Regions from separate parts of the Ferrimonas lipolytica genome, predicted to be linked through region 1. Evidence: riboswitches for the same ligand, from Rfam matches in the RefSeq annotation. Region 1 holds a riboswitch; the other holds the start of a gene.
The links. A riboswitch is a leader RNA that binds a small molecule or an ion and turns the genes downstream of it on or off. The one in region 1 is predicted to bind cobalamin.
Positions count from the first base shown of each region.

Region 2: it holds a riboswitch for cobalamin, as region 1 does, so the genes downstream of both, HER31_RS06215 (TonB-dependent receptor domain-containing protein) here and cbiB (adenosylcobinamide-phosphate synthase CbiB) in region 1, are expected to answer to the same signal.

Region 1 is NZ_CP051180.1:1,055,667-1,071,755, reverse strand. It holds gene cobD (threonine-phosphate decarboxylase CobD) at 1-912, opposite strand, end outside; gene cbiB (adenosylcobinamide-phosphate synthase CbiB) at 909-1,835, opposite strand; cobalamin riboswitch at 2,091-2,279, opposite strand; partial or broken gene HER31_RS18785 (IS5/IS1182 family transposase) at 2,579-2,866, shown strand; gene HER31_RS04995 (Crp/Fnr family transcriptional regulator) at 3,015-3,758, opposite strand; gene HER31_RS04990 (DmsE family decaheme c-type cytochrome) at 3,982-4,911, shown strand; gene HER31_RS04985 (MtrB/PioB family decaheme-associated outer membrane protein) at 4,923-6,923, shown strand; gene HER31_RS04980 (molybdopterin-dependent oxidoreductase) at 6,946-9,429, shown strand; gene HER31_RS04975 (DMSO/selenate family reductase complex B subunit) at 9,444-10,079, shown strand; partial or broken gene HER31_RS18780 (IS3 family transposase) at 10,291-10,581, opposite strand; gene HER31_RS04970 (Crp/Fnr family transcriptional regulator) at 11,087-11,830, opposite strand; gene HER31_RS04965 (DmsE family decaheme c-type cytochrome) at 12,059-12,988, shown strand; gene HER31_RS04960 (MtrB/PioB family decaheme-associated outer membrane protein) at 13,000-15,000, shown strand; gene HER31_RS04955 (DMSO/selenate family reductase complex A subunit) at 15,024-16,089, shown strand, end outside.
Region 2 is NZ_CP051180.1:1,307,671-1,323,759, reverse strand. It holds gene HER31_RS06245 (manganese-dependent inorganic pyrophosphatase) at 1-758, shown strand, start outside; gene HER31_RS06240 (DNA replication terminus site-binding protein) at 981-1,895, shown strand; gene HER31_RS06235 (ABCB family ABC transporter ATP-binding protein/permease) at 1,878-3,668, opposite strand; gene HER31_RS06230 (cobalamin-binding protein) at 3,751-4,593, opposite strand; gene HER31_RS06225 (FecCD family ABC transporter permease) at 4,593-5,660, opposite strand; gene HER31_RS06220 (ABC transporter ATP-binding protein) at 5,572-6,405, opposite strand; gene HER31_RS06215 (TonB-dependent receptor domain-containing protein) at 6,416-8,245, opposite strand; cobalamin riboswitch at 8,399-8,570, opposite strand; gene HER31_RS06210 (hypothetical protein) at 8,816-9,115, shown strand; gene HER31_RS06205 (GGDEF domain-containing protein) at 9,387-10,460, shown strand; gene HER31_RS06200 (DEAD/DEAH box helicase) at 10,818-12,014, shown strand; gene HER31_RS06195 (ammonia-forming cytochrome c nitrite reductase subunit c552) at 12,441-13,805, opposite strand; gene pstB (phosphate ABC transporter ATP-binding protein PstB) at 14,259-15,101, opposite strand; gene pstA (phosphate ABC transporter permease PstA) at 15,150-16,089, opposite strand, start outside.

The sequences.
Region 1 (16,089 bases):
CAACTGCTCGTGCCACTGCACTGCCTTGTTGCTGTAGAGGGTTTGAAACAGATCGGTTCCCGCCAACGACGCACCATGGCACAACAACGGCTGCAATAGCGCCTGCAAACGTACCGTTGCTGCTGCTAAGCGCTGTCTTTGTGTTAACTGCCACGGTGTATCTTGCAACGCCCGCATGCAGATCTGCCGAGCAGGGCCGGCAATAGTCCACGGGCCAAGCTCATAGGCGCAAGCACTTAACAGCTGGCTTGGGGCTAACACAAACCCAGCTCTAATACCGGCTAAGCCAAAAAACTTACCAACCGAGCGCAATACCACTAGCCCCGGCTGTGGGCATAAGTGACTTATCGACTGGCTTAAATCAACGTCAGCAAAGGCTTCGTCGACCACCATTAAGCCACCTTTTTTTGCCAGTTGTTGCTGCCACTGCAACAACGTTTTCGCATCGTATAACTGCCCAGTGGGATTATTGGGGTTTATCACAACCAGCGCATCAACCCCAGCAACAAACCGATTATCTAACGACGGCGGATAATGGTTAATGATCCAACCTGCTCGTTGCCACGCTTTTTGATGCTCTTTATAACCCACCTGTGGCAAACCAACTCTCATCTGCTCAGCGCGCCAGTCGCCGCTAAGCTCAAGTTGTTTGCGCCAAACCTCGGGCAAGGTTTGAATGGCCGCTTGCGAACCAGCTACCGCCAACAGCGATTGGCACTGATAATAGTCGCGCGCGGCTTGTTCGAGGCCATCTTCCTCCTCCGGCAAGCGGTTCCAATGTGCTGCTGCGATGGCAGTATGAGGATAGGTCCAAGGGCTGACACCAGTAGACACATCTAACCATTGTTCTCGGGGAATGTTGTAGCGAGCGATCATTGGCGCCAAACGGCCACCGTGGTGGATTAGGCTCATACCAATGTTCCTGTAATAAAGTATAAAACGATGCAGAGCAGCGCTAACCCACCAGCCCAAGCCCAAGCACCATAATCCACAAGTGCGCAAGCCTTGCGGATGGCGCTAGCGTCGGCATAGGTGCCAACACCAAGCAGCGGTTTATCGCAGCGGTAGCCGTCGTATTCAGCGCCGCCGCCGATGGTTACGTTCATCGCCCCTGCCCCTGCGGCCATAACCGGACCTCCATTAGGGCTAGCGCATTGCCGCCCCTGCAGCCAAGCACAACGCAGCGATTGGCGGAAGTTACCTTGAGCGGCGTAGGTCAGTACGGTTAGTCGTGCAGGGAGCCAATTAAGCAGATCATCAAACTTAGCGGCTGCCCAACCGAATTGATTAAAACGCTCATTTCGATAACCCCAGCGGGCATCTAAGGTGTTGGCAATGCGGTAGATGATTGCCGCAGGTGCGCCACCAACAATAAACCAAAATAGCGCGCCAAAGACGGCGTCATTGCCGTTCTCAAGCATCGATTCTACGGTCGCACTAACCACTTTAGGTTCGTCGAGGCTGTCGGTTTTTCTGCTAACGATGTAACTCACTTTAGTGCGGGCGTCCTCGATGGTACCGCTGGCCAGCGCCAGCGCAACGGCAGTGCCATGCTCGGTCAAGCTGCGCCCACCAATAACCAAATAGAGGATAATAATCTGCAACCACAGCGGTAACTCAAGCAGATAAAGTACTAAGCATGGCAACACCAGTAGCGCTAGCGCAGCTACGCCAAATAGCTTGCTGTCGTTATTGAGGCGGGCTTCAACCTTGGTGATGATCCTACCCAGCCCAACCAGTGGGTGGAAACGACGAGGCTCCCCCAACAAGTAATCGAGCAGCAGTGCCATCATCAGCGCCAGTGAGATCTGCCACAGCGGCATCGTTGTTATCATTGTTGTCCGGCCTATAAGTGGTCATTTCTAGCCTTAGCCAGTAGCTCATAAAAGATGAGCATCAGCGTAGACTGAGATAGGTAAACATTTACTTGGATTACCAAGCAAAATCATTATCAAAAACGGATGGAACGTTAACGGCGCGGACAACGGCAGACAGGAATAGCGGACCGACCACCATTGCCTAAAAGAAGGGCTATGGCCTTAAAATTAGTCGATCATATTTGATGCTTATCTGCTCAAGAAACCCGCTTGAGTCAAATCAGAAATGAGGTAGGTATCCTGGCTTCCAGTCTCTAGCAATGCTCCTTCCCAGCTGATACGTAGTTAGGTTGTATCGGCCAGTGGTTCTTGCATTGCGCTCTGGTTACAGTTGCGAGTACAGCTACGGTATTTATCCGTATTCCCTATTAAGCTTAAAGCGCCTCACTCTTGCCAAAGATAATAGCTTTAACTTCAACAGCATATAACTGTGGAGATCACACTCTCCCATTCACCAACTAAAGTGTGTGACTTTCTACAGTCATTCGACACTGATATAGAAATGCTCTGTGATGTTGGTTGCTGCTGACTGGTGTTAGGCCTGCGGCGTGGCAGCAGTTGTGTTTTCATGGGGCGGATGTCGCTGTAGCGACGACACATTCTTGTATGCAAGAATGTGTGTATTAGGGGCGCTTAGTCCCCTTTGCAATACCCTCTGCCTTAGGTCGCAGTCCCAAACGCTTTGCTGAACTGCTCCTATGCGGCCAACAACCCAACCCAGCTCTAACGCTGCTCTGTAAAAAGGCCAGCACCCTCGAAATGAAGCCGTAAAAGCATTGCAAAAGGATAAATTAAAGCAGTGGAAAAAGGATAACGAATACCACCTTCGGACGTTGTCACAAACGGCCATCTAACGTTATAAACAACTCGTTAGTTCAAAGCTCAGGCTGTGTTATTACAATCGGCAAGTTGCTGAAGCATTAGCTGGTGTTGAAGCAATGAACAAACTCATAGTGCTAGGTATTCCCGTTCGTCAGGCATCTGCATAATCAACTAGATGTCTTGATTCAGCTGAATCTTGAGCAGGAATTTGATCATATATGGACGCTCCGGTTTCGTAAGTAATCATCAGTTAAAACCGTTAGCTAAGTTGGAGGGGAGGTGCGTCCATGCCATTAACAAGGCCACTATTATCCACTAGGGCATTTGAGGGTCTTGCTCTGCCATATTTTCTATTAAATCCAAGTCAACTAGATCAGTGAAAAGCTCGAAAGAAAGCACTTCAATCCCACCATACTTTTTCTTTATCGCTCCAGTTTTAACCGCTTCATTAATAACTAAATTTGCGTAAGTTTGAGTCACACCACAATATTCAGCGACATCTTGCTGACGAATAGTTACTTCCTCACCACTTTTTAGTTGATAAATTGATAATAAATATAATGTAGTTAATACGTATTGTTTCTTGTCTATGGCAGAGCCTAAGACCAACCAGTTACGCTCAGCATATAACTTATAGGTGTATACTTTGATTGTAAGCTCAAAGATAGAAGAAAATTCTTTTGCCAACCTTTGTAGATCCTCACCACGAATGGAAATGACTCTACTTTGCCGCAGTGCTATGTAATTGGTAACTTGTCGCCCGCCCGGAGGGTCACCATGAAAACAGTAACCAGCAGCAGCAAACCCGGCACACCTAAGGGTACCCACAGGGATTTCCAGTAACGACTTTAAAAAGCCAGAACAAAGAAAATTAACGGCTGACATTTCATAATCGGCAGTAAAAGTTTCGCCTTTATCTAGTTCCCGAACAATGCAGCAATCAAGCACGCTAGCGATGGCATCATCATTCAAATTAGATTTTCTTAAGAAACTTTCAAAGTCATTTTCGAATGCGTGACTGATTTTATCAAAATCCGATTCACCTTTAAATTCCGACAAAGGTAACCCCTTACTATTGAATGCATAAAAAAACGAACGCAGCTCGAAGAATAACACCCTAACATCAGGTTAATTACCGCCTAACTCACGACATTAAAAATTATTAATTACTATTGAGGAAAACGAGTCATGAGTCAATGGGATTATTATCTAGTTAATAATTAGATAATATCCAATGTTGCATAATAACGTTGTTCCAAAATTTAAAGGCACAAGGAATATTATGAATTCAATATGCAACTTATGGTTACGAAGGGCTGCAATCGGCATAATTTTAGCCTTCCCGTCGATAGTTACCCATGCCAATCCTGCCACCCAATCCCTGCTACAAGATAAATTCATCGCAGGCAAATACTCCACTAAGGGCGCCGACAGCTGCCTCATGTGTCACGCCAAGTCCGACACCGTCATGGCCCTGTTCGCCGGTGCCCATGGCAACACTGCCTCCAGCGACGGTCCCATGGCACAGCTGCACTGCGAAAGCTGTCACGGCCCTCAAGGCAAGCACAAGGGCAAAAACGAACCCATGATTGCCTTCGGTGCCGACGGCAACGTCTCCGCCGAACTCCAAAACACTGTCTGTCTTTCTTGTCACCAAGACAATGAGCGCCTGGCTTGGCATGACTCCGTCCATGTCGATGCCGACGTCAGCTGCGTCAGCTGTCACCAAGTTCACGCAGCCAACGACACGATACTAGCTCGCGATCAACAAAACGCCGTCTGTAGTCGCTGTCATACCGAGCAGCGCGCCGCCATGCACAAACGCAGCAGCCACCCGCTGGAAAACAACGCCATGGTCTGCGGCGACTGTCATACGCCCCACGGCTCCCTATCAGAGGCCGCACTTAAACAACCTTCGGTTAACGACAGCTGCTTTGAATGTCACGCAGAGATGCGTGGTCCATTCCTGTGGGAACACGAAGCGGTCGTCGATGACTGCAGCAACTGCCACAACCCTCACGGCAGCGTCAACGACAACCTGCTAACCCGCAAGGCCCCGCAGCTGTGTCAGAACTGCCACCAGCCCGACGGTCACCAGTTCAACGTTGAACCTACCGACGGCAACGTCTTTACCACCGGGCAGAGCTGCCTGAATTGCCACAACCAGATTCACGGCTCCAACCACCCTAGCGGTAATTACCTACGTAAATAAGGAGAGCAAGCATGAACGCAAAACTCAGTCTGGTTGCCCTCGCCATCATGAGCGCCGGCACCGCACACGCTTCCGGGTTTGACCTTAACGACGCCAACCTCGAAAGCATCAACAAGAACAAATGGAGTTGCAAACGCTGCGTAATCGAACAGCATGATGGCTACATCGGCATCAGTGCCCTCTACGTCGATGCCGACGATGCCCGCGCAGCCACCCGTTTCGGCGATGAAGACGGATTCACCGGTGCCCTTCAGGCCGATATCGATGCCACCAACGACGGTGCCCGAGTACAACTTCAAGCCGACGACTTCGGGCTAGAGACCGGCCGCATTGAAGGTCAGTATCGCAACGACATCCTGCGCCTACACGGTGGCTATCAGTCCATCCTGCATGTCAACGCAGATGACGCCATGACTGACTATGCCGTTGGCAACGACGTCATTACCGATACAGGTAGTGCTCACAACACCACCCTCGAGCTTAAGCGCGAGAACTGGTTTACTGGCATCGCCTTGAATGGCGAAAGCAGCGATATTGGCTGGAATACATTTATCGATTATCGCTACACCGATAAGACCGGCCAGCAGGTCAAATCCAGCCAGTTTATCGACCTCCCCGACGCCAATGATTCCACCACCCCGGCCAACTACGTCGCTCCAGTCGATAACCAAACCCAGATCATCACCGCCGGCGGCCAGCTTAGCGGCCAACACTGGCTTGCAGGCCTGAATTATCACGGCAGCCTGTTCGACAACAAGCTCTCCGGCATCAACAACTCCATCGGCGGTAACGTTCAGGCCTATGCGCCCGATAACGAAGCCCATCGAGTCAGTGCTGACGGCCTCTATCGTTTTGACAATAACAGCCTCAGCGGCCGGGTAGTCCGTGGCTGGCTTTATCAGGACGATGACTTTGTCACCATCGACGGTGCCATACCCGGCATCACCAGTACCGACGCTGAAGTCGAAACTTGGGACATCAATCTCCGTTGGAACTTCCGTGCCAGCAGTGCCTTACGCATCAAGGCAAAAGTGGATTATCGAGAGCGCGACAACAAGACGCCGATTCGCGCCTTTGAGTCTATCGACTTCGATCCCAGCAACGGCCGCGCTGTTGAAAACGTCGCGCTGGACAGCGAGCGCACCGCCTATCAGCTGCAAGCCAACTACCGGATGATGACCGGGGCCAAGCTGATTGCCGGATATCAGTACATCGATAAAGAGCTCACCGATACCGTCACCGAGGACACCAGCGAAGACCGTCTGTTTGCCAGCTTGCGTTACACCCGTCTGGCCAACTGGGACTTCAACCTCGATGCCGAATTCGGCAGCCGCGATGGCTCCGGCTATCAGGCCGATGCCGCCACCAGCGACGAGGACAACGCCCTGTTGCGTAAGTACCACATTGCTGACCGTGACCGCACCCAAGTTGAACTGGCGATTCGTCATACCCCACTGGCTGACCTCAGTATCGACACCAAGCTGCGCTACGCCATCGATGACTACAGCGACACCCAAATCGGCCTGACTGAGTCCACCGACACCGGCTACGACGTCAGCATCAACTACCAGCCGATGACCAAGCTCGACCTGTATCTGTTTGCCAGCCAACAGTGGATTGACTCCGAGCAGACCGACCTCAGCTTGGCCAGTCGCTATAACACCGACTTAAGCGACCAGTTCGGCTTCGTCGGCCTCGGTGCCAGCTACGCCGGCCTGATGCAGGACAAGCTCACCCTCGGCATCGACTACGGCTACGCCGAGTCTGAATCCGAGACCGAACTGAGCACCGGCAGTGCCTATGGCGATTACACCGCCTGGTCACACAACGTCGACCTCTACGCCGAGTACCAACTCAGCCAACAAACCAAGGTCAAGGCCAACTACGGCTACGAGCGCTACTACGACAACAACTTCGGCAGCGTCAACAGCAGCAGCTACACCACCCTGGGCAACCTCAACAGCAACTACGTCGCACACTCGGTCATGCTGACCCTCAGCTACGCCTTGTAAACCATTAAAAAGGAAACTATTTATGCAAAGACGAGACTTCTTAAAACTCAGTGCCGCCACAGGTACTGTTAGCTGTGTCACCGCTTGTGGCAGTAAAAGTAACGATGAGCCAGTACCCACAATACCTGAGGTAGCTGAAGTCGAAACACTTTCGGCATGCGAAGCAAACTGCGCCGCAACCTGCGCATTTAAGGTCATCAGCCAAGATGGCGTGCTCAAACGCGTCGAACAAGAGAACTTCTACGAGGATGGTTTTGACATTCGTCAGCATCGCCCCTGTGCCAAAGGCTTAGCCGCCTTCCAGAAAATATACTCTCCTGATCGCATTCAAAACCCTCTCAAGCGGGTTGGGCCTCGTGGCTATAAAGACAGCTACGTCGAGATCAGTTGGGACCAAGCCTTTGATGAAATCGCTGAGAAACTAACGGCAATATACGACAATTATGGCCCTCGAGCGGTACTGAATGGCGGTGGTTCCAATTATGGGGGGAGTCATTCAGGCTTTTGGGTAACAAACCTACTGTCCGCAGCCGGTGGCTGCATCACAACATTTGGAGCCATGAGTTTTGCTCAAGTCGCACGTATCATGGGTCACGTATTTGGTGGTTTCGATGCCGAACGCGACTTTTCATCAGTAGTAGAGATGCAAAACAGCGACTTTATCTTGTCGTTTGGCTTCAATCCACTGGAAACCGCTGCAAACGGCAGTGGCATGGGGTTCGAATACAACCACGTGGTTGATGGCAAGCCACTGATCATCTTCGATCCGCGCTATACCGATAGCTGCTTGGGTCGAGAACAGGAGTTTCACTTTGTACGCCCAGGCACCGACGCCGCCCTAATTGAGGGCATGGCCTATCACCTGATTGAAAACAACCTGATAAATGAGACCTACCTAAGGGAAAAATGTTACGGCTTCTTCGCCGAAGACGAAATGGTCAGCCCTCATGACAGCGATCGTGTTTTACCTGCAGTATCTGAGGAAGATAGTTATCGTGGTCACATCCTTGGCCTCAAAGACGGTATCGCCAAAACCCCAGCATGGGCAGCCAAAATCAGTGGCGTACCTGAAAGTACAATCAAATCTACCGCCGAAAAACTCGCAGCAGCCAAAAGTCCCTTTGTCGTTGCAGGTTGGGGGATGCAGCGTCAGTTTACCGGTGAGGATAATGTGCGTTCTGTGACTACCTTAGCGCTAATGGTTGGAGCAGTAGGTAATCGCGGTAACAGCACTGGCGAATTGCCTGATTCAAAAGGTTACCTCTACCCCATTCCACCATTGGTAGCCAACCCAATCGCTTGCGCAGTGCCGGTTCATGGATGGCCGCGACTGATCCGTGAGGGCGAAACCATGACTGTACTTAAAGATAACATTCGTATTGCGGACGACGACCTCGATGCTAATGGCGATGGAGTTATTGGACAAAATACCAAGGCTATTTTCGTGCGCGGCGGCAACCCATTTAACCAGCAGTGCGATTCAATGAAGATCCGTGAGTTGCTGACCGATCCTGCTGAGGTAGAACTTATTGTCACCATCGATACTCACCTGACCCCCTCGATGTACGTTAATGACTACATCTTGCCCGACAGTACCATGTATGAGCGCGAAGATTTTCCTGCTACCAACATGGATAACGGTGCCATGGGTTTCCTTATTGCCACTCAAGGAATACCACCAATTGGCAATGTGAAATCGACTTTTGAAATCTGTTTAGAAATCGCCAAAAAAATGGGGATTGATGAACTGTATAGCTCTGGCTGCAGCAACGACGAAGAGGCACTCGTAGCTACCTACAACTTCACCCGTATGATCCGCCCTGATCTTCACCCTTACATGCCAGAAACCTGGGCAGAGATGAAAGAGAAGCAAATGGTGAAATGGGCTCGGCCGGTGGAAGACACCGATGAATCCGCCCGCTGGCACGTTGGCTATTGGGATTACGTACAATATGGTACCGAACCTTTGAACACGCCCACCGGTAAGATCGACATCTATTCACACGATTTGCAGGAATATTCTGAAAAAAGTGAGATACCTGAATATTGGCCTAAAAATTCTGGTGGTTATATTAACGCCACTCCCAAATTTATGATTGGTCCCGAGTCTTACTTGGATAGCTCCGAGACTCTTGATGAGTTTCCATTGCAACTTTGCGGCTATCACACTAAGGCTCAGGTACATACTCAATATCAAAGTACATGGGTAAAAGAGGCGATGAACCCAGCCGCATGGGTTAATCCGATTGATGCAGCCGCGCGCTCAATAGTCTCTGGCGATATGATTGAGATTGAATCACCGCGAGGCAAGACCCAAGTTGAAGCTAAGGTAACCCCACGAGTTATGCAAGGGGTGGTTGCTCTTGGTCAAGGGTTAAAATTTAATCCAGAAGGGGGAGTATGCAAAGGCGGCAGTTCTAATACACTGACCTCACATGACTATAGCTCTCCGGTTGATAAAGCCTGTGGTGTTGCCACTTGTCGCATCAATATTCGTAAACTTTAAAAGGGGCTAAAGACATGACAGATGAAACTCAATTGGCATTCCATTTTGACCAAACCAAGTGCAATGGTTGTAAAGCGTGCCACATGGCTTGCAAAGTAAAATTAGAGTCCAATCTAAACGAGATACCCCGCCGAGTATATGAATACGTTGGTGGCGGGTGTGTCGATAACGGCGATAATACATTTACTACAACAGTATTTGGGTATTATACCTCCGTTGGTTGCAATCACTGTAGTGAGCCGGTATGTGTCAAGGCATGCCCTACAGGCGCGATGTACAAGCAAGCTAGTGATGGATTAGTTAAAATCGATCAATCGGTGTGTATTGGCTGCGGTAGCTGCGCTCAGGCGTGTCCCTATGATGCTCCGCAACTTGATACGGCTCGCCAAGTAATGACTAAGTGCGATGGTTGCAGTGATCGACTTGCGCAAGGCAAACAACCGTACTGTGTTGCTAGTTGTACTCAGCGAGCACTCGACTTTGGTACAGTGGATGAAATGATTTCAAAATACCCTAATGCAGCAAGAGCTGATACCGCTCCACTGCCATCGGTTTCGATAACTACCCCCAATCTGTTCATCAGTGCCAACCCTAATGCTAAAGCATCTGGAAGTGCCGAAGGATATATCATAAACCTAAAAGAGGTTTAACATACAAGGCCGCTTAATTAAGCCTATTAAGCGGCCTATCTATTAACTAAAATATAAAATGATTTATTTACTTAGAGTGTAAAATATAAAAGTTAGCATTAACATAAAGTCAAGCAACTGGGAGTTCAGACCGAGAATTTAAACATTCAGAAGGTCAATCAATTCAGGGGGCGTTGTTGAGCAATTTGATCCGGTCAAAGTCGACACCGGACTAAGCACTATTCTTTTGTTCATTGTTTTCTGAGCTGAGATAGCTAGGAGGGTTGTGCCTTCTCGTTCTGTTGTAATCACCCTCAATCTACTCAAATACGGCCTGCCGCATGGTTTCACGATCCATGATGGGTTTATATTAGGTAGCCTCGACCTTTAGCGAATGAAACAATCTCTCGACGCAGGCATTGTCCCAGAAATTCACCTTACGGCTCATGCTTTGGCGATATTAATATTTTGTCAGCAGCGATCTTAAAGCCAACGAGCAATATTGGCTCCCGCGGTCGCAGTAGTCTTTAGGGGCGGATGTCGCGGTAGCGACGACACATTCTTGTGTGTATTAGGGGGCGCTTAGTCCCCTTTGCAATACCCTCTGCCTTAGGTCGCAGTCCCAAACGCTTTGCTGAACTGCTCCTATGCGGCCAACAACCCAACCCAGCTCTAACGCTGCTCTGTAAAAAGGCCAGCACCCTCGAAATGAAGCCGTAAAAGCATTGCAAAAGGAGAACTACCCACTTGTGTTTCATCCTGCCCGAGGCGAGCATTAGACTTCGGCACAATGGAAGAATTGACAGCAAAATATGGGAATAATGCCGACCTTAGCCCACTGCCATCATCAAGCATTACTTCACCAAATGTTATTATTAAGAAAAGCAAGCATGAGAATGCTACCGCTCAACTAATGAACCCTAATGAGTTGTGACTTTTGCAATAAGTCAGTAATGACGCAGCGCTAAGACAAAAGCCCTCGCAATCGCGAGGGCTTTATAATTACTTTACCAAAAGTAATGTGCCTACTAAAGAATTTGAGGTATGTGCTCGATAAGTTCCTTGATTAACTTCCAATCAACCAATTCAATAAATTTCTTGCGGTCAAGAACCTCTATCCCCCCATAACACTTTTTGAAGGCTCCTGAAGCAGTGCTCTCGTTGATTGTCGAGACGACATAAGGAACAGTAACGCCGGAAATATCGGCTAAGTCCTGATGCCTAACAACCACTTTTGGGTTACTCTCAATTTGAAAAATACATATAAAAAACAAAGACATAAGCACATGTTGTTTTTTATCTATCACTGAATTTAGAACCCACCAATTCCGCTCATGATAAAGTTGATACGTATAAACTTGTAGCGTCAAATCAAATATTGCAGCATCGAGTTGAGCGAGTTCTCTAAGACGCACACCTGGCACAGAAATGACCTTGCAGTCTTTTAAGGCTGTGTAGTTAGCAACTAACCTAGAAGAGGGCGGCGCTCCATAAAACCCCCAACCTGGAAGCACAAAACTTGCAACTCGAGCATTATCCTCAACCAACATAAGTTCATTTTTAAGCAGGCCAGACTCCAAATAATTTATTGCTGAAGAATCATAATCAAGGCTAATACTTTCCCCCTTAGATACCTCCCTTACGTAAGAGGCTGAAGAAATATTATCAATAGATGAAGTAGATATTTCATACATGCGTAAGAAATCACGAAAACTTCTCGCGCATGATCGCTTAACATACTCGTAAGTTGCTCTGTCTTCACCGTTCAACATTTTTAAACCAACCCTGTTCTATCACAACCATATGCAAGATATTTTTATCGAAATTATATCAATCAACTATCTGCATTTTGTGTTCAACCTCTAGTTTTTCTCACATCAGAAAAGGTCTGAGTCGAAACTTAGATTCCAAACCTCGCCAACATTAAACTGGTTAATATTTGAGGAAGTGCGACTTCTGCATAATCTCCAGCTTACGGATCTCCACATCTAAGGAAGACCATGAGCCTAACCAAAATAACGAAGAAACAAGCATTGGCGCTTAGCTGTCTGTTTGTGATACCGACGATAAGCGCTAAACCCCTGCAACCGACTCAGCAGTTGCTGCAAGATAAATTCATCGCTGGCAAATACTCCACTAAGGGCGCCGACAGCTGCCTCATGTGTCACGCCAAGTCCGACACCGTCATGGCCCTGTTCGCCGGTGCCCATGGCAACACTGCCTCCAGCGACGGTCCCATGGCACAGCTGCACTGCGAAAGCTGTCACGGCCCTCAAGGCAAGCACAAGGGCAAAAACGAACCCATGATTGCCTTCGGTGCCGACGGCAACGTCTCCGCCGAACTCCAAAACACTGTCTGTCTTTCTTGTCACCAAGACAATGAGCGCCTGGCTTGGCATGACTCCGTCCATGTCGATGCCGACGTCAGCTGCGTCAGCTGTCACCAAGTTCACGCAGCCAACGACACGATACTAGCTCGCAATCAACAAAACGCCGTCTGTAGTCGCTGTCATACCGAGCAGCGCGCCGCCATGCACAAACGCAGCAGCCACCCGCTGGAAAACAACGCCATGGTCTGCGGCGACTGTCATACGCCCCACGGCTCCCTATCAGAGGCCGCACTTAAACAACCTTCGGTTAACGACAGCTGCTTTGAATGTCACGCAGAGATGCGTGGTCCATTCCTGTGGGAACACGAAGCGGTCGTCGATGACTGCAGCAACTGCCACAACCCTCACGGCAGCGTCAACGACAACCTGCTAACCCGCAAGGCCCCGCAGCTGTGTCAGAACTGCCACCAGCCCGACGGTCACCAGTTCAACGTTGAACCTACCGACGGCAACGTCTTTACCACCGGGCAGAGCTGCCTGAATTGCCACAACCAGATTCACGGCTCCAACCACCCTAGCGGTAATTACCTACGTAAATAAGGAGAGCAAGCATGAACGCAAAACTCAGTCTGGTTGCCCTCGCCATCATGAGCGCCGGCACCGCACACGCTTCCGGGTTTGACCTTAACGACGCCAACCTCGAAAGCATCAACAAGAACAAATGGAGTTGCAAACGCTGCGTAATCGAACAGCATGATGGCTACATCGGCATCAGTGCCCTCTACGTCGATGCCGACGATGCCCGCGCAGCCACCCGTTTCGGCGATGAAGACGGATTCACCGGTGCCCTTCAGGCCGATATCGATGCCACCAACGATGGTGCCCGAGTACAACTTCAAGCCGACGACTTCGGGCTAGAGACCGGCCGCATTGAAGGTCAGTATCGCAACGATATCCTGCGCCTACACGGTGGCTATCAGTCCATCCTGCATGTCAACGCAGATGACGCCATGACTGACTATGCCGTTGGCAACGACGTCATTACCGATACAGGTAGTGCTCACAACACCACCCTCGAGCTTAAGCGCGAGAACTGGTTTACTGGCATCGCCTTGAATGGCGAAAGCAGCGATATTGGCTGGAATACATTTATCGATTATCGCTACACCGATAAGACCGGCCAGCAGGTCAAATCCAGCCAGTTTATCGACCTCCCCGACGCCAATGATTCCACCACCCCGGCCAACTACGTCGCTCCAGTCGATAACCAAACCCAGATCATCACCGCCGGCGGCCAGCTTAGCGGCCAACACTGGCTTGCAGGCCTGAATTATCACGGCAGCCTGTTCGACAACAAGCTCTCCGGCATCAACAACTCCATCGGCGGTAACGTTCAGGCCTATGCGCCCGATAACGAAGCCCATCGAGTCAGTGCTGACGGCCTCTATCGTTTTGACAATAACAGCCTCAGCGGCCGGGTAGTCCGTGGCTGGCTTTATCAGGACGATGACTTTGTCACCATCGACGGTGCCATACCCGGCATCACCAGTACCGACGCTGAAGTCGAAACTTGGGACATCAATCTCCGTTGGAACTTCCGTGCCAGCAGTGCCTTACGCATCAAGGCAAAAGTGGATTATCGAGAGCGCGACAACAAGACGCCGATTCGCGCCTTTGAGTCTATCGACTTCGATCCCAGCAACGGCCGCGCTGTTGAAAACGTCGCGCTGGACAGCGAGCGCACCGCCTATCAGCTGCAAGCCAACTACCGGATGATGACCGGGGCCAAGCTGATTGCAGGCTATCAGTACATCGATAAAGAGCTCACCGATACCGTCACCGAGGACACCAGCGAAGACCGTCTGTTTGCCAGCTTGCGTTACACCCGTCTGGCCAACTGGGACTTCAACCTCGATGCCGAATTCGGCAGCCGCGATGGCTCCGGCTATCAGGCCGATGCCGCCACCAGCGACGAGGACAACGCCCTGTTGCGTAAGTACCACATTGCTGACCGTGACCGCACCCAAGTTGAACTGGCGATTCGTCATACCCCACTGGCTGACCTCAGTATCGACACCAAGCTGCGCTACGCCATCGATGACTACAGCGACACCCAAATCGGCCTGACTGAGTCCACCGACACCGGCTACGACGTCAGCATCAACTACCAGCCGATGACCAAGCTCGACCTGTATCTGTTTGCCAGCCAACAGTGGATTGACTCCGAGCAGACCGACCTCAGCTTGGCCAGTCGCTATAACACCGACTTAAGCGACCAGTTCGGCTTCGTCGGCCTCGGTGCCAGCTACGCCGGCCTGATGCAGGACAAGCTCACCCTCGGCATCGACTACGGCTACGCCGAGTCTGAATCCGAGACCGAACTGAGCACCGGCAGTGCCTATGGCGATTACACCGCCTGGTCACACAACGTCGACCTCTACGCCGAGTACCAACTCAGCCAACAAACCAAGGTCAAGGCCAACTACGGCTACGAGCGCTACTACGACAGCAACTTCGGCAGCGTCAACAGCAGCAGCTACACCACCTTGGGCAACCTCAACAGCAACTACGTCGCACACTCGGTCATGCTGACTTTTAGTTACGATTTGTAATGGTTTTAAAAGGAAACAACATTATGCAAAGACGTGATTTTCTAAAACTCAGTGCCTCCGCCAGTGCGGTCAGTTGCATCACTGCCTGCGGCAGCAAGGACTCCGATACTCCGCTACCTCAAATACCAGAAGGCAGTAATGAACAAGTCCATTGGTACGGTTGCAGCTCCAACTGCACCAGCATTTGTCCAATCAAGGTGATCACCGAAGATGGCGTAGTGACTCGCATCGAGACCGACGATCTTATCGAAGACAGCAGTGGCAACCCGCAACACCGCGCCTGCCTGCGTGGCCGTTCGGCTCGCCAGAAGGTATTGGCGGCAGAACGATTGACAGTTCCTATGAAACGAGTTGGCCCCAGAGGCTCAGGCGAATTTGTCGAAATTAGTTGGGAGGAAGCATACGACACCATCCACGCTAACCTCAGTCGAATTCTCAATGAATACGGTAACGAAGCGGTTTACTTTCCAAACGGATCTGGCACCGTTTTCTCAACGATGTCTGGTCAGGATTGGTATGGAGCCGGTGTCTGGGGCGCCAAGCTAATGAATCTGCTTGGAGGCCACCTAGGCAGCTATTATGGCTATAGCTATGCCGGAGTGATGGAAGCGTATTACCGCACCTTTGGTACGGTGGAAGCGACAGGTAGTTCCATGAGTGTCGCGCAAGAAAGTGATTTGATTTTCTCACTCGGTTACAACCCAGCAGAAACCTCAACCGGCGGCGTGGCTGGGCAATTCCAGTGGCAGAAAGCAATCGATGGCATCGAAACCATCGTTGTCGATCCCAGATACACCGACTCCATGCTCAGCGGGTCGCAATGGGTACCAATCCGCCCGGGAACTGACGCCGCACTATGTGAGGCTTTGGGCTACGAAATCATCACCAACGATAAGGCAGATGAAGCCTTTCTCAACAAGTACTGTGTTGGATATGACGCCACTACCATGCCCGAAACCGCCGACGAAGGTGCCGACTACAAATCCCATATCCTAGGTTTAGGCCCAGATGGCACTGAAAAAACGCCGGAATACGCTGAACGCATTACCGGCATCCCGGCAGCCACCATTCGGAAGCTGGCAGAAAAAC
Region 2 (16,089 bases), 250 kb from region 1:
AAGCTGCTGGCCTAGAACTGCCGCCGGTTCTTGATAAACCATTGGCCGGTGAAAAGGTATACTTGGTCGATTTCTGTGAACAGGAACAGGGCCCTAGCGATTTGCCCCAGGCGCATATCGTTGGTCTGGTCGATCACCACCGCATGGGTACGCTGCAAAGCCATGGCCCATTGGAAGCATGGATGATGCCACTTGGCTCTACCGCTTCTGTACTGCACGAGTTGTACCAGATCCACGGCGCACAGCTAACTCAACCGTTGGCAGTGTTGATGCTTGCGGCATTGCTATCCGACACCGTTGGTTTGAAGTCGCCTACCACCACCGCTCGTGACGTTGAGTTAGTTGACCTGATCGCGCCAATCGCACAAGTTGACGTTGAGCAGTTCACTGCTGATCTGTTGGTTGCCAAAACTGATCTAAACGGCATGAACGCCAACGAGTTACTCGATAAAGACGTTAAGAGTTTTGAGTTTGGTGGTAAAACATTGACCGTTGGTCAATTAGAACTGGCTGATTTCGCACAAACTGCGGCGATGGAAGCAGATCTGCAAGCGGCACTGGAACAGCGTGTCGCTGCTAACGGCAAAGACGTTGCAGTACTGATGCTGACAAATATCCGTAGCGAGCAAACGCGCCTACTAGTTGCCGGCCCAGCAGCGCAGATGCTAATCGATGCGAACCCAGAGTTGACCTTTGACAACTGCCTGAGCCGTAAAAAACAGATGTTACCGTGGCTAAACGGCGTATTTACTGGCTAACCACTCACTTTGATTCTTAGTTAGCCCAGCAGCTAGCAACCGTTAATGAGTCACAGTAATAACAACGCACACTCCGTTATGGTTTGTGCGTTTTTTGATCTTGGCGGCCGTATTAGCCATTCAATACCGAATTCCACCTGGTTACAGCCCAATTCGATGCTAAACTAAATCTAAGTATGTAGGCATCTACGTCACTCTAATCTGCTGCTTGAAGTAATATTAATGATAACGACAATCAACTCCCCCATACTCACTGCCATCGACTCGCAGCAATTGCATGATAAGTTTGCTGCCAGCCAACAACTGCGACAGCGACTGGTCGAGACATTGGCCCAACGAGCGCCATTGCAGCAACTGTTGTGTAAACTCCCTGGCAGTTTGCAAACGCAACCACTGCATCGGTTTGAACAGATCAACGTCGCTGCAATAAACAACAGCTCTGCTCACGGGCTTATCACCGATGCCATTAAGGATCTGTATCGCAACGGCGATGATGTGCAAAGTCAACGTGTAAGACGTTACCCCGGATTAATTCGTTTTAACCCATCCCCAAACAGCAAGCTAGCTGAGCTTTGTCAGCAACTAGATCAAAGCATTGATACCTTTAAAGCCTCGCTACACCGCATTACCGCTGCGGCACCAAACAAGCAGGATCTGCGTTTCGAAATTCTTCACGATATCGCCCCAAACCTAATCACCATGCACTACTACCGTAGTCCAATGATGATCGGCCAAGGGATCAAACGAGTAAGGTTTGGTTGGGTCGCAAAGCGAATTGTCGCCAAAACCAGTAAGCATGAAATCCTTACCCGACTGCACAACAGCCTTAGCAGTCCAGGCAAAGTTATCGCCGATATGCCGGCCTGGCGGCAAAACATTGAGCAGGAGTATCGTGCTGTAGATTCGTTGCCCGCGAACGTTGAACTTCGAATCGACAGAGAAGGTGGACTGCGACCAACCGCGTTTATCCAGTTTAGCCAAGGGGGGCGAACCCAAACCCCTGCCAATCTGCCGCTGCTTATTGAACAAGCAGAACCGATCGAGGTTGTGCCGTTACCGGATTGGCAGCAAAGCGACTACCCACCTGCTAAAGGCGAACTGCTTATTCCACGGCTACATTTATATCGGATCAACTGAGTGGTTTTGTTGAAACCGCCATAACTTAGTGTACGCCCCATCGCGTTCAAGCAGGCTGTGATGATCGCCCTGCTCTATTATCTGGCCCTCACCAATCACTAAGATCTGATCCGCATCAACAATGGTTGATAATCGGTGCGCTATCACTAGGGTAGTTTGCCGTTGCGATACATCCGCCAGCGCCGCAAGAATGCTTTGCTCGGAACGACTGTCAAGTGACGAGGTTGCTTCATCAAATACCATGATCTTGGGGCGTTTCAATACAGCGCGGGCAATAGCAACACGCTGCTTCTCACCACCGGAAAGCTTCAAGCCCCGTTCGCCAACCTTGGTTGCTAAACCATCCGGTAAGGTTTTAACAAACTCCTCAAGATGGGCAATTTTAAGCGCCGCCATTACCTCTGCGTCAGTTGCATCGAGGCGACCGTAGCGAACGTTTTCAAGAATCGTGTTATTAAATAGCACCGTATCTTGTGGCACCACACCGATCGCCTTGCGTAACGAATACTGACTAACATCGCGGATATCTTGGCCATCAATCTCAACACTGCCACTATCCACATCGTAAAAGCGCAGTAGCAATTTCGATATGGTTGACTTACCGGCGCCACTGGCACCGACTAGGGCAACCTTTTGCATCGGTTTAGCGGTAAAACTCAACCCAGTAAGGATTGGCCGTTGGGCTTGGTAACGAAAAGAGACATTGTTGAAAGTGACGCTACCATCATGAGCGTTAAGCTGGCTAGCCTTGGGTTTATCTTGCACCGTAGGAGCAACCGCAAGTAAACCAAACATCTTTTCAATATTGGCCATGCTGCCTTTCATCTCACGGTACACAAACCCTAAGAAGCCTAACGGCATAAACACTTGCATCATAAAGGCGTTAATCAGCGCAAAATCACCAAGGGTCATCGCCCCATTAAGGACATCACTAGCTGCCAGCACCATGGCGCTGGTCATGGCAATAGCGATGATCAGTGATTGGCCGCCATTAAGCGCAAACAAACTGAGGCGGTTTTTACGACGCGCTTGTTCCCACTTAGCTAGACCCTCGTCATAGGCGTCGGCTTCATTTTGCTCATTTGCAAAATACTTTACCGTTTCGAAGTTAATCAAACTATCGATGGCCCGGGTACTGGATGCGGACTCTGCTGCATTCATCTGCCGCACAAAACTGGTACGCCATTCAGTCGCCACTACTGAGAAACTGATATAAAGCACCACCGCGATAAAAACGATTAAGGCATAGCCGCCTTGATAGTTCTTCCACAGCAAGCCTATAACTAAGCCAACCTCTAGTAACGTTGGGCCGATGTTGAACACCATAAATCGCATCAAGAAGCTGATGCCATTAACCCCGCGTTCGATCTCTCGAGATAAACCACCGGTTTGTCGATTAAGGTGAAAGGCAAGATCAAGGTTATGAAGATGACTAAAGACCTTGAGGCCGACTCGGCGCATGGCTCGTTCAGTTACCCGACCAAACAGCGTGTCGCGCAATTCACCAAAAAGGACATTAGCAAAGCGAACTACGCCGTATGCCACTAACAGTGCCAGTGGCATCGCCACCACTTCCAATGTGCGCTGGCCATCAAGGTTGTCGATAACCTCTTTGAGGATAAACGGTAAGCCCACACTGGCGACCTTAGCTGCTACCAGACATAACAGCGCCAACAGCACTCGGCCACGAAACTCCATCAAATAAGGCAACAAACTGCCCAATGTGCGCCAGTTCACCTCAGAATAGTGAACATAAGTACCGCTTCCGCGCATGGTAAATCCCTTTCTACTGCTTATAGCACCACGTTATCACACCAACCGTGGCGCCCGCATCGGCGCCATGCAACATAAGCGGTCAAGGAGACTCGTTTTTGGCAACTGAGCGGGCATGATCGACAGCAACACAGATCTGTTCTAGCCCATCGAGAGAACGTGGCCCGCTGCGATGTACCCAATCGGCATTGATCTCAATCATCATCTCATTCTTTACTGCAGGCAGTTCCGGCCAATCACTCCATAGATCAACCTCACTTCGATACTGGCTCGCTGCTACCGGCAGTAAAATCAGTTGCGGCGATCGCACTATCACCTGCTCTAAACTGACCTGGGGATAATCGGCAATGCTTTGAGCAAAGACATTACGGCCACCACATCGATTGATCATATTATCGATCCAACCAGAGGATACCGTTGTCAGTGGCTCTGGCCATACCTGATAAAACACCGACACTGATGGCTTATGCTGATATTTTTCGGTGATATGTTGCAATCTTCGCTTAAATTGCTGTGCCAGTTGCTCACCATGTTGTGGCATGTCCGTAAGCTGAGCCAACTCAACTAAGCGCTGCGGTAACTGGTTTAACTCGGTTACGCTCGAATCAATAATAGGAACCCGCAGCATTTGTAACTGCCCCAACAACTGTTGATTGGTGTCAGCAAACGCAACTACCACTGCATCAGGCTGCAATAACAGTAACCGCTCCATATTAAAATGATCATAACTGCCAACGCGTTCGATCTGCTGTGCTTGTTCGGGGTAATCGGCGTACTCGACGGTAGCAATGATGTTGTCACCAGCGCCAACAGCAAACAGCAACTCAACCGAACTTGGCGTCAACGCCGCAATCTTAATCGGCGCCGCCAGTACCGATTGGCTTAACAGCATCACGACAATGAATACAAAATTAGCTCGTCTCATTAGGGCCTTCGTCGTTTAGCCAGCAACACAATAAAAAACAGGCTGCCCATAATCGCGGTAACCACACCAACGGGTAACTCCTGCGCCGGTAACAGTTGCCGTGCCAACAGATCTACCCAAACCATCATCACCGCTCCGAACAACGCGGTCACTAGCAGAGATACACGACTGGCACCACCAATAAGCATGCGGACAATATGGGGCACCATTAAACCAACAAAGCCGATGCCACCGCAGTACGCAACAAGTGATGCGGTAACTAACGCCGTAATCAACAACATCCCGAGCCGCAGTGGTACCACCGCAACCCCTTGGGTATGGGCGCTTTCATCACCGGCCAGTAAAGCGAGCAAGTGACGTTGAAACATCGACACCAGCGCTAACGCTACGGCCACCGCAATAAATGGGTACGGAAGAATCTCCCAACTGGCTCGGGCAAAGCTACCAAGGCTCCAAAATAGAACCGCTTGGGTTGCTTGGCTGTCACCAAAATAGAGCACTAAACTGGCTAACGAAGAGAGCAAGAATGAGATCGCTACACCGGCTAGGATTAACCCTTCGATTTCGCCATCACGAGCCATCACCATCACCACTGCAACCGCTACCAGTGAACCGAGAAAAGCACACAATGGCAAACTAAAGCCGGCAAAACCAAAACTGATGGCGACAACAGCCCCCAATGAGGCTCCAGCAGAGATACCAAACAAATAAGGGTCCGCCAACGGGTTGCGAGTGACACTTTGTAGCACCGAACCTGACAACGCTAAACCGGCACCACAGATGAGCGCGAGCAACACCCGTGGTAACCGCAACTCAATGACAATTCTATCTGAAATAGCCATAGCGGCAGGATCGCTCAAGCCACGCCAGAGCGCCATTGCCACCTGAGTCAATGTTAGTTCAGCACTGCCAATCGATATTGCCACCAACGGAGATACGACTAGGGCAGTAAGTAACAACAGTAATAGCCAACGAGGATTAACCATTGGCGTCACGATTTGGCTTAGGGTGGTATTGAAAAGTAACTCGTTGATACCTTTGAGTAGGGTGCTGATCGACAATGGCATCAACATGATAGATCCGTTGCAGGTTATCGCTGGTCAACACTTGCTGCGGTGTACCTTTAGCAACCAACCTCCCCTGTTGCAGCAACAGCAGTCGATCACAATAGCCCGCCGCAAGATTTAGATCATGAATCGAAGCGATCACGGTGATCCCTAATGAGCGAACTAACTGCAAGATCTCGATCTGATAGTAAACATCAAGGTGATTAGTTGGTTCATCGAGGATCAGGATCTGCGGTCGCTGCAGCAATGCCCGAGCGATAAGTAATCGTTGCTGTTCGCCGCCAGAGAGGTGTTCATATCTCTGCTCCGCCAACTCTAATAAGCCCACACGAACAAGAGTGGCATCAATCTGAATTCGTTCCGCCCGTTCATTACGACGGTGCCAAAAACGCTGTTGGGCCAGCAATCCGGTCGCCATAAATTGGCGCACCGACATCGAAAACCCCAACGGTGTATGTTGAGTCACCACCGCAACCCGCTGTGCCAATTGTTGCTGCGATAGCTGCGACAACGGCTGACCATTGAGCCGTATCCCCCCGGTGGTTGGCTGGAGGTACCGGTAAAGGCAGCGTAACAACGTGGATTTGCCGGCACCATTAGGACCAAGTAAGCCCACAAATTGGCCAGCTTGCACACTGAAGCTCACATCCGCCAGCACCAACTTTTGCGGACAAGCCCAGCTTAGTTGCTCAACCTCGATAACTGGTAGATCTTGAGTCGATTCGGTTCTTACCGCGTGCAGCATAAGCTTACCGTTACATTACGTAATAGCTAAGACTGAGATACCATTCTCGCCCGGGGGCATGGTAGCCCTCGACGCTGGTTGTCTCTTGATCAAATACATTGTTGAGTTTGGCACGAACGATCAGTTCGTCTGTTAGTTGGTAGCCAAAGCTTAGATCCACTTTGTGGTACGCTGATAAGAAGTCACCGCTGCCATCATAGTTACTGTCACCAGCAAAACGCTTGCCTTGATAATGGTAATCAAGACGCCCATCGAGTTGCTGCCATTGATACGAAACGGCGTAATCAGCTTCATGCTCAGAGCGGCTAACCAATTGCTCTCCAGACGATTTATCCTCAGTGTCTAAGTAGGTGTATGCCAACTCATGAGTTAAACCCCAAAACTGAAATTGGCTGCCAAACTCAACCCCACGCATTTGCGCATCAGCAACATTACTCGGCCGGTAGATCTCCCAACCAAACTGATCAAACTCACCGCTACCAGCCCAATCAATAAGATTTTCAATCTCGTTTTTGAACACGCTCAGGTACGCGCTAGCGCCGATTCGACTGTAATTAAGGGTAATTTCGGTATTTTTCGAGGTTTCCGACAACAGATCCGGATTGCCAAGCTCAGGCCAGAATAGGTCATTGAAGGTCGGCGCCTTAAAGCCGGTGCCGTAACTGGCACTGATCCGCCAATGAGAGCTGAGGTGATAGGCACTACTTAGATTGTATGAAGTTTCGCTATCAACATCTTCGACGTCATCAAAGCGGACTGCCGCTTCCAGTAACCATCCACCAAAGCGAGCACGCGCCAACCCATACACACCAATAAGATCACGGTCGCTAGTGGCATAATCACCATTGACCGACTCATTGTTATAGTCAACTCCGCCTATCGCCGTAACAGTGTCGTTAAAATGATATTGGTTGGTAAAATTGAGTTGGTCACGATCGGTTTGAAAACGCGATTTAGCGGCGACGCCATCTCGAAACTGGTCATTCCGATCACGGGACTGACCCACGCTAAATTGTGATTCAAACTGCTGTCGCTGATAGCGACTGGCTATATTCCAAAAGAAGTTATCAAAATCCGATTGGTCTGGACCCGTCGCAGCAAATATGTCGTCGTATTCGCTGTTGCCACTATTGTATTGGCCCTGCCACGCTATGCTCCAGCTTTGATTTAATGGCTGTTCACCGTTCAAACCAACAGTAATCCGATCGTAACCATCATCATCTGCTTCATCGGTATCCCGATACACATCAAAACCATCACTTGCTTCAGCGGCAACAGTCACGCTAGTTTGCCCTTCACCATGGCTAACCCCTGCACCAGCAGCCAAACGGCCATAATTGTCACTGCCAAGTTCAGCGGCAGTAAAGTACTGACCACTTTGCAGCTGTCGAGTGAAAATCTGAATCACACCACCGATGGCATCACTGCCCCACACTGATGCCCGTGGGCCTTTAACCACCTCAATCCGCTCAATCTGTTCCGGTGATACCGCTGAGAAATCGGTGCTGCCTAATGTGGCGGAACTCACTCGAATGCCATCAATTAGCACTAACACATGATCAGAATTGGCACCACGAACACTCACCGAAGCGGTTTGTGCACTGCCGCCACTTCGAGTAACACTTAAACCCGGTAAACGTTCAAGTAGATCCACCACTGATTTGGGCTGCAGAATTTCGATTTCAGCTCGTTCGACCGTATTTACCACCGCCAGCTGATACTCAGCGGCAGTGTCGAAACGAGAGCCTGTCACAGTAATGGTTTCTATATCAGCAGCGAACGCCGCAGATGAGGCAGCTGTGGTAATAGCAACAGCTGCAAAGCGCGTTTTTAAACTCATGATGTTCCCTATTAATTGAGTTAAAAGCGCGGGAAATGGTTTGAGGTAGCAATCACATCATGGTGACAGCAACAGAATAGCGTCGTCTTTATTGTTTAAGCACAACAGTGCGTACAGCAAAATTCAACCACCTGCTCAAGTAACCCGCTTGAGTCAAATCGGCAAATTTAGGCAGGTATCCTGGCTTTCAGCGTCTAGGGGCGCCCCTTCCCAGCGTAAGCCAGTGGTAACGACACCCCGCTCTGATCACAGTTGCGAGTACAGCCGCGGAATTTAACCGCGTTCCCTATTAGTCCCATTGGGCACCAAAATTCGAAGCGTTTGTTAACACTTAGTGCTAAGTGTGACAGAGTTGGCCATCAACTCAAGCAGAAACTCATAGGATTTCAGCAGGGTTCTGCAAACCGGTTAATTCGCATCGGCGCAGCCAGCTCCGCTAATGGCATGACATTAGTGCTGCAGTACTAACGGCCAATAACTCAGCAGTCGCTCACGAAATTACTAACTAATAACAGTAATTGGCGCAGTCTATTGCTAGCATTAAGCTACTTTACCCAATGAACGAAAACGATGATTGAGCAAACTTTTACCCCGAAAGCTAAAGATGAACTTATCTGCCTGATCCTGCACGCGCAGCACCTGATCAACGCTCAAACACTCTATCGTCAAGATGTGTCGGAGCAATTTGAACAAATCTTCCAGCCTGAAGGTGATACGGTTACCTGCCCGATTAGTGACGAAATCGTCAAAGCAGAACAGTTGGAAGCTTGGCTTAACGACAACCTCAATAGCGAACAGCGCGCCGAACTCGGTGACATCACCTTCGTAGCCATTGGCACAATTTTGCAGCTCTGGGCAGTTTGTAGTTAAGCCTCATAAGGCTGCTCAATAAGCCCGCTATCGCGGGCTTTTTAGTGGCTGAATGCCAACGCCGAAGCAAACTTCTACGACAAAATTTCGTTTGTTCCTCAGGAAAAGATGAAGTCGACTACAACTGTAAGTGAAGTATCTTCCAAACCAGTCACTATTACTGCAGTCACGGCCGTTTTCTAATATAATTTAGGATGACTATTGGCACGGATCGCCAATAACACAAGGTAGCAAGCTACCTTAGAACCATCAGATAAACGTTTGGAATGGAATGAATCCTCTACTCAACTATAGCCAGAGCGATAATACTCAAGGCGCCGACTTTGTCGAACATGAAATTGAACAGATAATTGTCACATTCGCAGTTATTGGCATCGTGGCGGTGGCATTAATGGGAACGCTATGTGCTTATTTAGGCAACTATCAATTAGTGTTCTTTGATTTAATTGCCGGAACCATTTTTCTGCTGGTATTGAAATTTCGTTCGAACTATCGTCTCGCCTCAACGATACTACTATTTAACCTTTATGGGTTATTAATTACGTTAATATACTCCGGCGGTTTTGGCGGTACTGGCCCTATCTGGATGCTGATCGCGCCACCGGTCACCTTTTTCCTCTCTGGCTTAACCCTTGGCGTAGTTAACATCAGCTTATTCCTAGTTGGCGCTATCGTTGCCTACTTCTTCGGTTATGTTGGCCAAGCCAACCAAATACTCTCGCCGGAACTAGCGTTACGAGTATTGCTATGTTTCATTCTTGTTACGCTACTCAGCGCTACCTATGAGTATTTCAAGCACAAATACAGTTCACGCTTATCACAGCTGGTTAAGTATAATGAAGCGCTCGCTAATCTTGACCCATTAACTAACCTAAGTAATAGGCGTTTCACCCTAAAACGGCTCGAAGAGCTATTTCAACAAGAGAAAGACTCCACGGCTTCGTTCGCATTGCTGTTGATTGATGTTGATAATTTCAAGTCAATTAATGACCGCTTTGGCCATGACGTCGGTGATCAGGTCCTTATACAATTAAGTAGCATCTTTCAAAAAGCCGTTCGAAAAAGTGACATCGTGTGCCGCTGGGGGGGCGAAGAGTTTCTGATAGTACTAACCGATGCCAGTAAATACAGTGCGGTGCAACTCACCGAACGGTTGCACCATGCAGTTAACAGCCATAACTTTATCAATGAACAGCAACTGGCGGTCACGGTAAGTGTAGGCGTACAACTGGTAGAGGAAGCCGATGCCAGCATTACTGAGAGCATTAAACAAGCGGATCTGCACCTATATAAAGCCAAGGCGATGGGCAAGAACACCAGCAAATATAACTTTGAAAATGCCTAATTATTGGCTGTGTCACAGTTAAGTATTGAAGTTTATCTCAAGCCTTCGGCTTCACCGATTACGGTGCTTTAGGCGAGGATGTCGCAGTGGCGACGGCACATTCTTGTATGCATTAGGGGGGAGCTCCGCCCCCTTTGGAATCCCCCTTACCATTATTCAACTAGCCAACCAGCCAGCCAGCGTTGCGCCATTTACGTGGTTTGATATAAAAGTCGTACTATTGTTGCCTCTGTTGGTTTTACTTGGTTACCACTCGACTAGGCCATTTAACCCACATGTATTCAGGACGTGCTCTGATATAATCCGTGCATAACGCTGATCCTATGGATCGTACTCCCCTAGCTAGCTGAGACCCTTATGCCATTCTCCCGCCTTGGACTTATCGAACCGCTCGTGCAATCAGTTACCGATGCCGGCTATAACAAACCTACTTCGATTCAAGAGAAAGCCATCCCAGTCGTTTTACGGGGTGACAACCTTATCGCTGCCGCACAAACCGGTACCGGTAAAACAGCCAGCTTTGTATTGCCAATCTTGCAGCAACTATCAAGCGCTGAAACCAAGCGAAAGAAACGCATTAGAGCGTTGATCATCGCCCCAACCCGCGAGCTAGTGGTTCAAGTTGCGGCCAGCGTAAACACCTACGCTAAGCACCTCAACCTAACCGCTTTAGCAATGTATGGTGGCGTTGATGCCAAACAACAACGGCAGGCATTGGTCGACGGTGTTGATATCCTAGTGGCCACACCTGGTCGGCTACTGGATATGTACACCCGCCGCGCGGTTCATTTCGACGAAGTGGAAGTATTGGTACTCGACGAAGCCGACAAGATGCTCGATATGGGCTTTATCGACGACATTGACGATATTGTTGCCAAGCTGCCAAGCGAACGTCAGTCATTGCTGTTTAGCGCAACATTATCCAAAAAAGTCCGCGCATTGGCGAAGAATGCGGTTGATCACCCGGTAGAGATCAGCATCGCCGCGGCGCAGGCCAGTAAGCCAAATATCGAACAATGGCTTACTACCGTTGATAAAGACAAAAAATCTGCCCTACTGAGTCACCTAATCCAAACAACGCCTTGGCAACAGGCACTGATCTTTATCGAAACCAAACACGGCGCCGCCAAATTAGTAAGCCAGTTAGAGAAACGCGGGATTGTTGCCGACTGTATCCACAGTGGCCGCACCCAAGAGATCCGTGAGCAGATCTTGGCGGACTTTAAAGCTGGCAAGATAAACTATTTAGTGGCTACTGGGGTTGCTGCGCGCGGTATCGACATTGATAACCTAGAGCGAGTGGTCAACTACGATCTGCCTTTTCCTGCCGATGAATACGTCCACCGTATAGGACGAACTGGCCGTGCCGGTGCCCAAGGTGAGGCGGTATCGTTAGTGTCTAAAGATGACTTCAAGAACCTGTGCATGATCGAAAGTCGTCTGGATCATTTGATTGAACGACGCCAAATAGAAGGTTTTGCACCACGCAAAGTGGTGCCAGTTTCGGTACTTAACTTCGTCCCGAAGGCTAAACGTAAGCCCACCGCCGAGTAAACAAAGCTTTTTATTCACAATAAAAAAGAATGCGTCGTAGTTAGCTGTTGAAGTTTATCTTAAGCCTTCGGCTCTGCCGGCTGCAGTACTCTTAAGGGGTTATGTCGCAGTGGCGACGGCACATGCTTGTATGCATTAGGGGGGAGCTTCGCCCCCTTTGGAATCTCCCTTGCCTTAAATCGCCGTCCAGAACGCTTCGCTGAACTGCTCCAATGCGGCAAAAGATCGGCGACGGTCGTGCTTTGCCCTTGTATCAACACTCACCTAGCCGGTGCTTAACAGCATAGGAAAGAACAACACTTAGTTGCTACACAGCCTAAAAAAATGCCACCGCATTACTGCGGTGGCATTAACTGACTTATCGCTAAGACAAACGGCCTGAGGATGATGAGAGTCGAGCCATACGCCTTAGGTTGCTAGTCGGTATCAGTACTGAACCTTAACTGGCCACTCTTTCTGCACACGCTCTTCTAAGAACTTCTTCTTTTGCGCGTCTAATTTGGCTTTATCCAAACCAACCAATACCTGCGCTTTGGCTTTAGTGGAGTAATCCGGGTAGGTCACTTCATTAACGCCGTGCTTAGCCAAGATAGCCTTCAGTTTAGCGCGGGCTTGCTCGCCAATCGCTTTCGCTTGAGCCAACTGCTCCAGCGCTAAGCTTGGGTTGTGAGCGTGGATGCCATGCGAAGCAATAGCGTAATCCCAACGCCACTGAGCATGACGAATATCCATCAACGATGCCTTCATCTCTGCTTCATCAGCACCAGCTTCCCAAGCGGCAGCTGCATCGAAGTGAGCCTTAGTAATTACCACTTCAGCCGCAGCTTGAGCAGAGTGAACTTCAGCTTTGTTAGCACGTAGCAGCTCAACCATGTCAGCCTTGGTATCATGACAATCGGCACAAACCGCTTCAAAGTTACCAATGGCATTACCAACGTTGTGGTTGCTGAACTCAACACCCTTTGCGTTTTCCTGTTTCGGCATATGACAATCGATACAGGTAACGTCCATTTCGGCGTGTACTGAAACCTTCCAAGTTTCCCATTCTGGGTGCTGGGCTTTCAGCATTGGAGCTTTAGAGATCTTGTGGGTCCAATCTTTAAAGTTCTTGGCGTCGTAATAAGCCAACATCGCATCAGGGTTTTGACCGCCATCCCAAGGGAACTTCACTTTCTTGTGGTCGGCGCCATCAAAGTGATATTCGACGTGACATTGGGCACAGGTCATTGCCGCTTTAATGTTGTCTTCTTGGTCTTCAAACTTTTCGCCCGCAGCTTCAAAACCGCGCATCGCAAATGGACGAGCCGGTGTTGGCTTGCCCGTTTCAGCATCGTGACAATCGGCACAACCGATGCTGTTGCTCATTTCGTGGCCCCAAGCGCCCCACTTTTTATCGGAGAAGTCAGCTTCGCCCACTTGGTCATACATACGGATCATGTCTGGTGTTTTACAACCCCAGCAGCTTGCAGCCATCGGTCCTTCGCTGCTATCCATTGGCCCACCAGTACGCAAACTGCGGGTTAGATCGGTAACAGCGTATTGGTGACCGCGAGGCTTGTTGTAGTCTTTTGCGAAGCCATAGCCGCCAAACAGAATTACCGCATTCGGGTTATCAGCCAGAATATCGCCCTTATCGGTCGATTCTTCTGTGCTCGCCCACGACGCGTACTGCTCTGGGTATTTATCTTTCCAGGTTGGGTTGCTGTAATCAGCAGGACTATTTTTGGCTATCGCGCTACCACAAATGGCTGCGATGGCTAATGATAAAGCAAGCTTGTTAAGGCGCTTCATGATCATCTCCGTTGTTAGTATGTGAGGCATACTAAGCGGGCTGACTTTAGCACCATATACCCCCAAAGGAGTAGGTGAGCAAAACTTAACTGTAGCTCCAATATTTGCTCTACCACAACGAAGCTTTTTGCTTTTCTTAAATAGAGTTAAATTTTAAACAAAAAACTCAAGACACTGATTAATATAAATTAAATCACCAACAACTTATTTATTACCAGTTCTGATGGCGCTATTTCATGGTGTTTCCCAGCCAAGTTCAGAGTTACAGCAATGATTGAGTAAACCGTTTCACCCAAGAGGCACCAAGTAGCTGCACTGCCCACAGTAATGAGCCGTAACCAGAGTTAGCCCCATCGGTTTGGTGCAGCAATGTTGGCAATGATAGCGATCAAAAAGCCAATTGCATTGCAATTGGCTTGGATATCAATATCAACACCTTGTTGCAGATAAACGCTAGCCAAAACGACCGCTGATGTAATCGGTTGTCAAACGATGTTTAGGGTTGTGGAACACCTCTTGGGTTGAGTTCACCTCGATCAAATCACCCAAATGGAAATACGCGGTTCGATCCGACACCCGCAGCGCTTGCTGCATCGAATGGGTAACCATCACTATACTGAACTGCTGTTTCAAGTCGTAAATCAACTCTTCAATAACCTCAGTTGCAATGGGATCCAACGCCGAGCAGGGCTCATCCATAAGAATAACCTCGGGGCTAATCGCGATGGTACGGGCGATACACAAACGCTGCTGCTGACCACCTGAAAGGCCGGTGGCCGGTGTATCTAACCTATCTTTTACCTCGTTCCACAATCCCGCTTTGGTTAATGACTGCTCCACCAGTAGATCAAGATCTGCCCTCGCCTCCACCAATCCGTGCAGCTTAGGCCCGTAGGTGATGTTGTCGCGGATAGACTTCGGAAATGGGTTGGGGCGCTGGAACACCATGCCGACTTGCGAGCGCAGCTCGACAATCTCCTGCTCTTTGCTATAGATATCTTTGCCATCAAGAGTAATTGACCCTGTGACCCGACAGCCGTCAACGGTGTCATTCATCCGGTTCAAACAGCGCAACAGGGTTGACTTACCACAGCCTGACGGACCAATCATTGCCAATACTTCACGCTCACCGATATCCAGACTGACGTGATTGATCGCCTGTTTTACTCCATTGTCGTAAAACACATTGACGTCTCGCACCGCCATTCGCGGGTTTTCAATAAACGGCACACCAACGGTCAACCGTGACTCATCGGTGCGATGGTGTACTGACGACTTAGGCTTTACCTTAGCCATTATTGGGCTCGGCATCGCTCGAATAATTTCACTCATAAACAATAACTCCTACCAACGACGCTCTAAGCGTTTGCGCAGCAGCACCGCACAAGTATTCATAAAGGCAAGGAACGCCAGCAATACCATAATTGCCGCCGACGTATTCTCTGCAAATCCTTTTTCTGGGTTTTCTGCCCATAGGTAGATCTGCACTGGCAATGCGGTAGCAGCGTCGAGTGGCCCCTGCGGTACATCGACGATAAAGGCCACCATACCGATCATAATTAGCGGTGCGGTTTCACCCAGTGCCTGTGCCATTCCGATAATAGTACCGGTGAGCATGCCCGGCATCGCCACCGGTAACACATGGTGTGTAACCGACTGTACCTTCGACGCACCAACCCCTAAAGCGGCGTCCTTGATTGATGGCGGTACCGCTTTAATTGCCGCCCGTGACGAGATGATAATCGTTGGCAAGGTCATCAACGACAGTACCAATCCACCAACCAATGGGGCTGAGCGTGGCAAATCAGCCAAGTTCAGGAAGATTGCCAACCCCAATAGACCAAAGACAATCGAGGGCACTGCTGCAAGATTGTTGATGTTTATCTCGATCATTTCGGTCCACTTATTCTTCGGCGCAAACTCTTCCAAATAAGTTGCCGCAGCAACGCCGATAGGAAAGCTTATTAAGAAACAGACCAACAGAGTGTAGAAAGAGCCTACAGTGGCACCCCAGATCCCAGCTAATTCAGCATCACGACTATCACCATTAGTGAAGAAGTTACGGTTAAAGACCGTACGCACCCGTCCCTCGTTAGCCAACTGTTTGTACCAACCAATCTGTTGGTTTTTGAATGAACGAGAGCCCTCTTCGACGCTGGCATCAACATTACCTTTGTTATATTGGTTAAACAGATCGCCAGCTTGGGCCCAATAACTGAGGTTTTGGCCTAGCAAGGAAGGCTGTGCAACCACCATGTCACGCAAGTCATATTCAGCCCCAGTT